DNA from 2 places in the Arthrobacter sp. KKT183 genome. Region 2 is predicted to be linked to the other one. Evidence: riboswitches for the same ligand, from Rfam matches in the RefSeq annotation. Region 2 holds a riboswitch; the other holds the start of a gene.
The links. A riboswitch is a leader RNA that binds a small molecule or an ion and turns the genes downstream of it on or off. The one in region 2 is predicted to bind cyclic di-AMP.

Region 1: another riboswitch for cyclic di-AMP. It lies ahead of ACZ2GY_RS09850 (LysM peptidoglycan-binding domain-containing protein); the one in region 2 lies ahead of ACZ2GY_RS16570 (NlpC/P60 family protein).

Annotation. Positions count from the first base shown of each region.
Region 1 is NZ_CM145770.1:2,064,477-2,070,371, reverse strand. It holds gene rnc (ribonuclease III) at 1-712, shown strand, start outside; gene mutM (bifunctional DNA-formamidopyrimidine glycosylase/DNA-(apurinic or apyrimidinic site) lyase) at 728-1,738, shown strand; gene ACZ2GY_RS09855 (hypothetical protein) at 1,823-2,104, shown strand; cyclic di-AMP (ydaO/yuaA leader) riboswitch at 2,216-2,395, shown strand; gene ACZ2GY_RS09850 (LysM peptidoglycan-binding domain-containing protein) at 2,400-3,305, shown strand; gene ACZ2GY_RS09845 (NAD-dependent epimerase/dehydratase family protein) at 3,438-4,427, opposite strand; gene ACZ2GY_RS09840 (alpha/beta fold hydrolase) at 4,424-5,895, opposite strand, start outside.
Region 2 is NZ_CM145770.1:3,505,803-3,511,697, forward strand. It holds gene ACZ2GY_RS16550 (four-helix bundle copper-binding protein) at 1-409, shown strand, start outside; gene ACZ2GY_RS16555 (DUF305 domain-containing protein) at 612-995, shown strand; gene ACZ2GY_RS16560 (DUF305 domain-containing protein) at 1,039-1,641, shown strand; gene ACZ2GY_RS16565 (M23 family metallopeptidase) at 1,714-2,565, opposite strand; gene ACZ2GY_RS16570 (NlpC/P60 family protein) at 2,714-3,529, opposite strand; cyclic di-AMP (ydaO/yuaA leader) riboswitch at 3,536-3,715, opposite strand; gene ACZ2GY_RS16575 (heavy-metal-associated domain-containing protein) at 4,012-4,338, shown strand; gene ACZ2GY_RS16580 (copper-translocating P-type ATPase) at 4,378-5,895, shown strand, end outside.

The sequences.
Region 1 (5,895 bases), 1.4 Mb from region 2:
TTTGAAGCGTCTCGGTGTCACTATTGACGCCGAGACGCTTCGTCTTGCCCTGACACATCGGTCCTATGCGTATGAACAGGGCGGAATCCCTACCAACGAACGCCTCGAATTCCTCGGCGACTCCGTCCTCGGGCTTTCGGTCACGGACGCTCTCTACAGGGACAATCCTGATCTTTCAGAGGGTGAACTCGCCAAGAGGCGTTCGGCGGTGGTGAGTACCCGCGCCCTCGCGAAGATTGCCCGCGGCCTCGATCTCGGGCAGCACATCCTCCTGGGACAGGGAGAGAAGCTCACCAATGGCTGGGACAAATCCTCAATTCTTGCTGACACCATGGAAGCCATCATCGGCGCCACCTATCTCAGCAACGGCATGGAGACCGCACGGTGCCTCGTCATGCGCATCATCGGTCCGGTGCTCCGGGACGCCGCAGCCCTTGGCGCCGGAACGGACTGGAAGACCAGCATCCAGGAAATCGCCGCGGCACAGCGCATGGGGGTTATCGACTACAAGGTGACGGGTTTCGGGCCTGACCATGACCGCCGGTTCGAGGCCGTCCTGGTGATCGGCGGAGCGACCTACGGCTCAGGTTCCGGGCGCTCCAAGAAGGAGGCCGAGCAAGAGGCTGCCTCTGCCTCGTGGAAGCTCCTTCAGCCTGAGGTAAACCAACTGCCTCTCGCACACGCGGACGCACAGCTCCGCCACTCCACGTGATCTTTGCACCTCGTTATGCCTGAGCTTCCCGAGGTGGAGGTAGTGCGCAGGGGTCTCGCGCGCTGGGTTCGCGGGCGCCGCATCGAGGCGGTCGACGTCCTGGACCCCCGTTCAATCCGCCGCCATGCCCTCGGCATCGAGGATTTCATTGGAAACCTCATCGGAGCCCGCGTCAGCGATGCCGTGCGTCGGGGCAAGTTCCTCTGGCTGCCCCTTACCCTCACCGATGACGACGGCGGCTCCCGGCCTGCGCCGTCACCGGACCTGGCGTCCTCAAAGGAACTCCCGGACGGCAGGCCGCCAGTTGCGCTCATGGCTCATCTTGGAATGAGCGGCCAGTTGCTGGTCGAGGACCGCACCCAGCCGGACGAGAAGCACCTGAAGGTTCGCCTTCGGCTGTCTCCGGCTGCTGGGCCTCAGCCGGTGCCGGAGGAGCTTCGTTTCGTGGACCAGCGGATCTTCGGCGGGCTTTTTGTCACGAGCATGGTGGCAACAGCTGATGGTCTTCCCGGCGGACTGGGGGAGGACCTCGTTCCCCTGGTGCCGGTTGAAGCGACGCACATCGCACGTGACCCGCTGGACCCTGCATTCTCCTTCGAGGATTTCTACCGCAAGCTGCATTCCCGCCGCACGGGGCTCAAGCGCGCCTTGCTCGACCAGACGCTCGTCTCGGGAATCGGAAACATCTATGCCGACGAATCATTGTGGGCAGCGAAGCTGCACTACGCCCGCCCCACTGACACCCTTCGGCGTGCAGAAGCCTCGCGACTGGTCGAGTCGTGTAGGGACGTCATGATCCGGGCGCTCGAGGCAGGCGGCACCAGCTTCGATTCGCTTTACGTAAACGTGAACGGCGCGTCCGGATACTTTGAGCGCGCGCTGAACGCCTACGGGCGGGAGCGGGAGCCCTGTCGGCGATGCTTCGAGAATGGTTTGGATTCCCTGATCCGGCGCGACACCTTCATGAACCGGTCCTCATACACGTGCCCCAGGTGCCAGCCACGGCCGCGTAACGGACGCTGGTGAGCGGCTCCGACGTGACAAAAGTAAGTAAGCTGACTAGATTCGATATCTCAGTATCTCAGTACCCGACACGTCAGGAGTATCGCGATGAAGAACAAGTTGGTTTTTGCAGCAGGTATGGCAGCAGGCTACGTTCTGGGCGCCCGGGCCGGTCGTGCAAGCTATGAGCAGATCAAAGTGAAGGCCAACGAGCTCTGGAACAACCCGAAGGTCCAGGACAAGGTTTCCCAGGCATCGGAGACGGTAAAAACGAAGGCTCCGGAGGTTCAGGCGCAGGCAGAGCAGGCCCTGAAAAAGGCGCAGTCAGCCATGCACCGCAATGGCGATCAGGACGGCCCCAAAAGCGCGCAGGACGAGTACAAAATCTAATCCGGCGCGGCTGAACCGGCGTTTCTCGTGATTGAAATGTGACATCCAGTCCGAAAGAATGTAACGTTATGGACACGCCGGGCTCAAAAGCCCGGCTTCCTTCTGGTGGATTGCCTAATCCTGCCGCCGTCGGAAGGTCCGTTCGCTACACACTGCGGCAGGAGCGGGGGAACCAGATAGCGGGCTTCTTCAGAAGTCCTAGGGGTGAAGACTCACCGGTCCAAGACCGGTAGTCCGGCTGGCTCCCATCCGAATCCGACAGCTAACTCCGCCGGCATTGGGAGAGGCTATTTCCGTGTCCAAAAACCGTCATATCGCACGCCACCGTGCAACCCCGCCCAGCACCATGCAGGTCGTTTCCAAGGCAGTGAGCTCACACGCCGGCACCGTTGGCCGCCCAGCAGCCGTTGTTGTAGCAGCTTCCGGAATCATGTTCGGAGCGGCCCTGCCAGCAAGCGCGGGCACCACCACTTACACCCCAGCACCGTCAGTTGAGGCCAACGTCCAGGCTGCAGCCGCTCCTGTGGCCCCGGCAGCTCCGGTTGCTCCGGCTCCCGTGGCGCCGGCTCCGGCCGTCAATGCTCCTACCCACACTGTGCAGTCCGGGGACACTCTCGGCTCGATCGCAGCGAACTATGGCGTCAGCCTGGACGCCGTGTTCGCTGCTAACGGCCTCGGCTGGGATTCGATCATTTACCCGGGTCAGGTCATCAGCCTCTCCGGTAGCGCTGCTGCCGCTCCGGCTCCTGCCGCAGCTCCGGTACAGCAGATTCAGGTAGCAGCTCCGGCAGCCGCGCCTGCAGTGCAGGTACAGGCAGCTGCTGTTGCTCCGGCACCGGTCGAGACCAGCACCATCATCAGCCTTGCCTCCAGCAACATCCAGGTTGCAGACAACTCGGGCAGCGCCAGCGGCGCAGGCATCCTCGCGTCGGCTCGGGCCCAGCTCGCAGCCGGTGCTATCCAGGATTGCACCGTGCTCCTCGAAAAGGCCCTTGGTACGGGCGATCTCGGACCGGCACAGTTCGCTGGCTACGGTACCCCGGTTAGCACACCTGCACCGGGCGACATTGTCATCACGGGCGGACACGTAGCCGTCTACGCTGGCAACGGCCAGGTCATCAGCAGCGGAATGAATGGTGCAAACCTCACCATGCAGCACCCGCTGAGCGATCTGCCGGGCGCCTACTTCGTGCGCGTCTAATCTTCGCCTTAGTCTCTCGTCGCTGGGGAGGACCTGTAAAGGTCCTTCCCAGCGGCATTTAATGAACCAACGCGACAGGGAACAGGCTGACCAGGCTGAGGGTCCGATCGCAAACCGTCAGTTATCTGAACATCAGTGCCTGATGCGCGACGCTGAATCGCCATAGTGCGCGGCGAGGCGTGCAAAACCCTCGTCCAGGCTCACCTCCGGAGTCCAGCCAAGCAGGGACCTGGTGTGCCGCTGGTCGAACCAATGGGCCGTTGACAACTGCTCCGCGAGGAAGCGGGTCATGGGAGGCTCGCTGTCGGCCTTGGAAGCGCGCCAGATACTTTCGACGACGCTGCCGGCCGCTCTGCCTGCCCAGCCTGGGATCGATCTCCGGGGTTCCCGGACGCCGCCGGCGGAGCAAATGCGGGTGAGGAGCTCACCGATCGGGCGCGGTTCACCGTTCGTGATGACCAGCGGGGATCCGGAGATGTACTCCATCCGGTCAAGGGCGGCAGCGATGGCCGACGCCGCATTGTCCACGTAGGTTGTGTCAACGAGCGCGGTTCCACCGGCAAGCAGTGGCAGCCTGCCCGCGCGGGCCCGGCTGAGTACCCGCTCTACCAGCTGGGTGTCACCGGGTCCCCAGACAATATGGGGGCGCAGAACCGCGACCGGCATCTGGCCGTCGTTCGCCTCGAGAGCAAGGATCTCCGCCTGCGCCTTGGTGCGCGCATAGGATCCGCGGGCGAGCTCCGGCTGAGCCGGCCCGGCAACCGCGCCAACCAGCGACGCTCCGGTGTGGGCCACTGACGGCGAGGAAACGTGCACGAAGTGCTGAACGCCCGCGGACCGGGCCGCAGCCAGGAGCCCAGCTGTGCCGAGCACATTGGTGCGGTAGAAAGCATCCGGATTGCCGGTGACAGACACCTTTGCCGCGAGGTGAATGACGGCGTCGACCCCCGCGACAGCGTTCGCAAGGGCGGAACCGTCAGCGAGGTCACCTGCTAGGTCCTCCGCGCCCGGCACACCGGAGGGACGCCGCTGGAAGGTCCTGACATCGCGGCCGTTGCGCAGGAGCAGGGACGCCACCGCGCCGCCCAGCATCCCGCTGGCACCGGTGACGAGGACCTTCACGGCCTCTTCCTCCCACGCCCCTGGAGCGCGTCGCCGGCCCACGCAGCTACTGCTGTACGGTCGATTTTTGCGTTATGCCGGATATCGGTCGGAAGGGCGGACAGCGTGAGGACTGCAGCGAGACGGACTCCGCCCGGCCGGACAACGTCCCGGACCATATCCGACAAAGGGCGAGGAGCCAGGCCCGCCTGATCGGCAGCTTCCACAGGAACGACGACGGCGACAACGGCCTGTGTGCCCGTTGGACCGACACCGACCACGGCCGCCTGGCGAACCTCCTTCAACTGTTCGATCGACTGCTCGGGGCCCACGGGTGTCAGAACGCCGTCTGCGGACGTGATGACGTGTGCAAGCCGGCCCTCCACCCAGAGCCGTCCGTCCGCGTCGAGATGCCCGACGTCGCCGGTGCGGTGCCAGCCCGCGGTGCGTGATGATGCCTGTTCCGTGATCCATAACCGGTAATAGCGGTCTTTGACGTGCGGAGCACGCACGAGGATCTCGCCCGTAACGCCTGGCAAATCCGAGGGCACACCGGTGGCAGTGCCCGTGGGGTCAAGCGCGCTGATGCTGACCTCCGCACCCGGTACCGCTCGTCCAACACAGACGCCGTTCCCGGCTCCTGCTACCGAACTGTCCAGGGCCTCGCGAATGTCCTCGAGCTGTATGTCAGTGACGGGCAGCGCTTCCGTCATGCCGTAGGGCGTGTGCAGTGCGGCACCGGGTACCAATGGCTGCAATTGCTCCAGGAGGTTCACGGGGATAGGGGCTCCCGCAGAAAGCAGCACCCTGACGCGTTGCAAGGCATCCTTGCGGCCGGGGACAATGCCCGAGGCTGTGGCCAGGACGTTGCGCAGGGCAGCGGGGGAAGCGAAAACCATGGTGGCGTCGATGGCCGCGGCGGCATCGGCCAGCGCCCGTGCAGTCAGCGTTCGCGGAGCGGTGACGTCCATATCGGGTGTAACCGAAGCCGCTCCCAGTGCGGGGCCAAGCAGGGCGAAGGGCGCAAAACCAGCAACGAGAGCGCTGCCCGGCGCAAGGTTGAGAGTTGCAGAGAGAGTGTCCCGCATCGCCGACAGCTGGCGGTGTGTGTATACAACACCTTTCGCCGGTCCTGTCGATCCGGAGGTGAACAGGATCGCCGCGTCGGAATCGGGGGCGGGATCATCGCCCGCATAGCTCGGGTGCCCAGCGAGGAGGTCTTCGAGGCGGTGACGCACACCGAGGAGTCGCGCCCGTGGCGCTGCTCCGACGCTGACGCGGGTGCCCGGCCACCCGAACAGCCTGCCGGCGACGAGCGCGCGTTCAATGCCGATGAGGAAGTCCGGCACAGTGCCGCGAACGGCGCGGCTGAGCCCCTTGACCCCCAGCCCGGCGTCCGCGACCACGATCACAGCGCCCAATCTCAGGCAGGCATAAATCAACGTGGTCAGCTCAATGCCCGGGGGAACCATCAGGCTGACCCTGCTTC
Region 2 (5,895 bases):
GACACATCATGTGACGTCCATGCTCGATACCTACCCGAAGGATCTGGGAGGAGTGGACAAGGAAAAACTCGCCGCGTGCATCGAAGCCTGCTTTGAATGCGCCCAGACCTGTACCGCCTGCGCCGATGCCTGCTTGAGCGAGGACATGGTCGCCGAACTGACCAAATGCATTCGCACCAACCTGGACTGCGCGGATATCTGCGCCACGACCGGGAACGTGCTGTCCCGGCACACCGGCTACGACGCAAACCTGACCAGGGCGATCGTGGAAGCATGCCGCATCGCGTGCAAGGCCTGCGCGGATGAATGTGGGCAGCACTCCGATATGCATGATCACTGCCGGATCTGTGCTGAAGCATGCCGCCGATGCGAGAAGGCCTGTGAGGAACTGCTCGCGACCCTCAACTAGTTCAGTGAAACCGTAGCGGAGGGAGGAATCGGTGAGCAGTTCGCCGCAGAAATCGCGACGCGGGCAGGATGGACCCGAGAAAGAGTCAGACCCGCAGGGGAACCGGCACGACACCGGCCACGGAGGGCACGGAATGGGCAGGATGTACTTAAAATTCGGTGTGATCCTACTCGTCAGCCTGGGTTTGATGTGGGTGTTGTCAATGTCGATGGTCCGATCGATCGACCATTTCTATTTCAATCTGAGCAACTTCTGGATGGCCCTTGTCATGGTGTCCGCGATGGCGGTGGTCATGGTGGTGGGTATGTGGTCGATGTTCAAGAGCACCAAGGTGAACATCGCCCTGCTCGCCGGTTTCGTCCTGCTGTTCGTGGGCACGTTAGCCCTTGGGCGGACCGAGACGTTCGTCGGAAACGAGCAGTTCCTGAAGTCGATGATCCCGCACCACTCGAGGGCCATCCTCGTATGCCAGGAATCAAACATCACTGACCCGGAGATCGTGGAACTTTGCGATGCCATTGTTCAGACCCAGCAGGAGGAGATCAGTCAGATGCAATCAATCCTCGACCGGTACGCAGCTGACTGATCCGTTCCCCCACCCACCAATTCTCAAGGAGTGTAAGAAGCCTATGAAGAACATCAACAAGCGGAACGTTTCAGCCGTAGCAGCATCGGCAGTTTTGGCCGCCGGGGCGTTCACTGGTACTGGCCTGGCAGTGGCCTCACCAGCTCTGGCTGACGCGCCGGCCCAGAGTGAACAGGTCGCCAGTTACGAAGTGGATTTCCTGAAGAACATGATCGATCACCACACCATGGCGATCATGATGGGCCAGACCTGCCTGGAGAAAGCAACCCACGATGAGTTGGTGCAGCTGTGCAGTTCGATCATCGCCTCCCAGTCAGCTCAGGTCGACATGATGCAGGGATGGTTGCAGGACTGGTACGGCATCTCCTACACCCCTCAGCTGAGCACCGGTGACATGCAGTCGATGCTGCGGATGGAGAACTTCACCGGCGCCCAGTACGAAATCCGTTTCATGCAATCGATGATCCGGCACCACTGGGCTGCGGTCCGTGAGAGCGGGACCTGCCTGGAGAACGCCGGCCACGCCGAGCTGCTCTCCCTCTGCGGAACCATCCGCCAGACCCAGTTGGAGGAGATTGGGCAGATGCAGTCCTGGCTGGAGGAATGGTACGACCGGCAGGGCGGCCGTCCCTCCGGTACGGTCTAAGCACCACAACACCGGGAAACAGGCATACGCGAGGGGCCGGGCTTTTTCCCGGCCCCTCGTGCTTGCGCGGGATTATAACCAGGTAGCGGGGTCGACGAGCGCGTCGTTGATCATGACTTCGAAGTGTAAATGGCAGCCGGTGGAATTGCCGGTGGTTCCGACTCCGCCCACAACGTCTCCCCGGGCAGCTGTTTGGCCTACGCTGACGGCAATGGTGGCGAGGTGGTTGTAGGTGGTCTTGAGCCCGTCCCCGTGGTCAATGACGATGCGGTTCCCTCCACCGTAGGGGCTCCATCCGGCTTCGGTGATGACTCCGCTGGCAGCGGCCATGACGGGAGTGGAACATGCGCCGGTGAGGTCGATACCGGTGTGCATTTCCCCTGGCGACCCGGTCAGTGGGTTGGTGCGATATCCGAAGGTCGAGACGGTGGTCATTTGGGCCAGCGGTGTGCCGAGGCCGGACTGCTCAGCGGGTTCGGCCGCAGACACATCCTCCGTATCATCGCCGGAGGTCGTCTCGATGGGACCATCGGCTAGAAGGTGGGATGAATTCACCGACCCAGTCGCCGGCTCAGTGGAGGCAGCACCGGGCACCGCGACACGGCTGAAATCCACTTCGGCCTTCGGATCGGCCTCAACGCTGTGCGCTCGTGGCTGTTGAGCGCTGTCCGCGGCCGAGCTGGTGGTGGATGTTTCCACGGACGATGGAGTCGCTGCGGTGAGGGAAATGCCGGCGAGAAGAGCGGCGCTGAGCACGCCGACGGCCGAGATCGCACCGGCGACCGGGGCAACGGGTGAAGCGCGACGGTTCGTCGCGCTACGGGTCACGGCGCGACGGCCGTGCTCGTGACGTGGGGCGGCCGCTGCTGCGCGGCGGCGTCCTGAGGCGGCGCGGCGCCGACCGTGCGCGTTATGGGAAGACAACGATGATCTCTACTCACTCAAACGGGGTGAGGGCATGCCGGAGTACAGGGGGAAATTACTCCGGCATGCCCAGGTGTGGGTAGGTGAAGAGCTTTGGGGCGGTTCGCAATCGCCCTGTTGACCCTTTCCTGCCCGGCTTAGGTGGCTGTTAGCCGTTGACCCGGACGAAGGATGATCCGGGGAGATCGCTCAGGGGGTGCAGGAGGGTGTCGTTGACACCATTCATGCCGCTGCTGATGACCTGGCCGTTACCTACGTAGATAGCGATGTGGCCGGGCCGGATGACCAGGTCACCTGGGGCTGGTGAGCCGACAACGGTCCCGTACTGGTAAAACTGCTCGGGCCCGAGGTCGCCGACAGACTTGCCGATGGATCGCAGTGCGACCTCGACGAGGATGGTGCAGTCCTGGGTACGGCCGATCTGAGCGTAGGCCGAAGCTACGAGCGCGGCACCAACACTGCTGCTGGCTGCAGGCGCAGGAGCCGGCTTCGGCTCGGGAGCCGGCACAGGAGCCGGAGCGGGCAGTGCCACTTCCTGCACGGCCATTTCCTGCACGGCAGGGGCCTGCTGTACCGGGGCGGTTTCCACCGTCTGCACGGCTGCCAGTGACGCCTCGGCTACGGGGGCCGGGTGCTCGACGACAGGAGCCGGCGCAGCGACAACTGGAGCGGGCGCAGCGGCGACGGCTTCGCGTTCGAAGGAGATATCGGCCGATGTGTCCGCGGACACCGGCTCGGTTTCCACGGTGGCGACCAACGAACTGGTGCTCACCTGACGCTGCGGTGCGTCCAGCGCCTGGGCCGGAAGGCCAGCGCTGAGAATGAGACCGGAAGCTGCGGTGATCACTGCAGCCTGGCGGCCTGCAGATCCCATATTGGAGGAGACAGCCTTGGAGATGACAGCCAACGTATTGGTCTGGGCCGGAACTGCGCGATGGCGCGCGGGGGCATGCCAAGTAGACATAAATCGAGTACCTTCTCCCAACGCCTGCGAGGTTAGCTGTCGGGTTCGGATGGGAGTCACCCGGCCGTGAAAACGGCTTAACCCCAAGGACCCTCAAAGCATGGGCCCGCGTACATGGTTCCCCCGCCTCTGCCAGCGGAAAACGGACGACCCCACCACGGTGACAGAGCTCGGCGATCCGTGTGGGAGTGCCTCCATGGGGGGCAGGCACGAGATTGAGAGTACCTCACCCCGCAGCGATTATCACAATTGGATCACGGCGGGTCTCCCCCTTGCCGCTGGAGGCTCCCGCCCTCATGGGGATCCGCGGAAACTATCTCTTGACATATACCCTGGGGGGGTATAATTTCGGAGGTACTGGATGACATTGTCCGGTTCCTCTGGAGCCGCACGTTCGACCAGTCCCCACATCATGCGCGACGGAAGCGCCCCGACATCCAGCGCTACCTGATCCCGCTCACCACGTAACGCAAGGAGTTCCCATGTGTGGCCCCCCCACCGCTGATCTGCGGCTGACTGAAAAGAACTCGGTCGGCTGCGCCTGCTGCGCCCCGCAGTCAGACGTTCAAGCCGACCCAGTACCTGCAGAAGCAGTTAATACCGAATTCGGTGTGGAGGGGCTGAGTTGCGGTTCCTGTGCCTCCAAGGTTGCGGACGCACTGACGACCCTGGACGGGGTTTCCGGTGTGCGGACCGACCTGGTCCCGGGAGGAACCTCGACCGTGCACGTCACGGGAAACCGTGCTTTGTCCGACGCCGAGGTCGCCCCGGTGATCCAGGACGCCGGATACTCGCTCACGACCGCCTGAGCAAGGAGGTACCACCTCGCACGAGGAAAGGACATGGCCATGAACACCAATCATCACAACCAGCCAGACCACAGCCACGGAACAACCACCCCAGGTGTGATCGATGAGGACACCCATGGACAGGCGATGCCCTCGGATCACCCGCATTCAGCGTTGGACGAGGACCACCGCAGCCATGAACACGGCCAGCACGCCGGACACAGCACAGCAATGTTCAAAAACAGATTCTGGATCAGCCTCGCCCTGACCATCCCGGTAGTCCTGTTCAGCCACATGTTCGCGATGATCCTTGGCTACACAGTCCCGGACTTCCCTGGAGCCTCGTGGATCTCCCCACTGTTGGGCACGGTCATTTTCGTGTACGGCGGCGCACCCTTCCTCAAGGGAGGGTGGACCGAGCTGAAATCCCGCCAACCCGGCATGATGCTGCTGATCGCCATGGCGATCAGCGTGGCATTCATCGCCTCCTGGATCACCACCCTGGGGATTGGGAACTTCAACCTGGACTTCTGGTGGGAACTGGCCCTGCTGGTCGTCATCATGCTCCTGGGACACTGGATGGAGATGCGCGCCCTCGGATCCGCGGCAGGAGCCTTGGACGCACTAGCTGCGCTCCTGCCCGATGAGGCCGACCGCGTTACCGCCTCCGGAATCGAAACCGTACCCGTCAGCTCCCTGGTTACCGGTGACGTCGTCCTCGTCCGCTCCGGTGCCCGCGTACCGGCGGACGGCGCCATCGTCGACGGTTCAGCGGAATTCGACGAATCCATGATCACCGGTGAGTCCCGCACCGTACCCCGCAACGTCGGCGAAACCGTCGTGGCAGGAACGGTCGCCACGGACAACTCCGTCCGGGTCAAAGTCACTGCCGTCGGCTCGGACACCACACTGGCGGGAATCCAACGCCTGGTAGCCGAAGCCCAGGCGTCTTCCTCCAAAGCCCAGGCCCTGGCCGACCGGGCGGCCGCACTGCTGTTCTACTTCGCCCTCGGCGCAGGGATCATCACCTTCATCGCCTGGCTCCTGCTCGGAAGCCCGGACGAAGCGGTCATCCGCACCGTCACGGTCCTTGTCATTGCCTGCCCCCACGCCCTCGGCCTTGCCATTCCCCTGGTGATCGCCATCTCAACCGAACGGGCAGCGAAATCCGGGGTGCTGATCAAGAACAGGATGGCACTCGAACGCATGCGAACCATCGATGTGGTCCTCTTCGACAAGACCGGAACGCTCACCGAAGGCAAACATGCCGTGACCGCCACCGCACCCGCGGCCGGCACCACCACCGCTGAACTTCTGGCCCTCGCGGCCGCCGCCGAGGCCGACAGCGAACACCCCGTCGCACGGGCCATCGTCCGCGCAGCCCAGGAAGACGACAATGCCACCGGTCTCGGATACAAGGGGACCGGATTCGCGTCGATGACCGGGCGGGGAGTGCGCGCCCAGGTAAACGGCGCTGACGTCGCCGTAGGCGGACCGAATATGCTCCGCGAACTCGGACTCACCGTGCCAGAGGAGATCACCAACGAGACTCTGGAATGGATTGATCGTGGAGCGTCA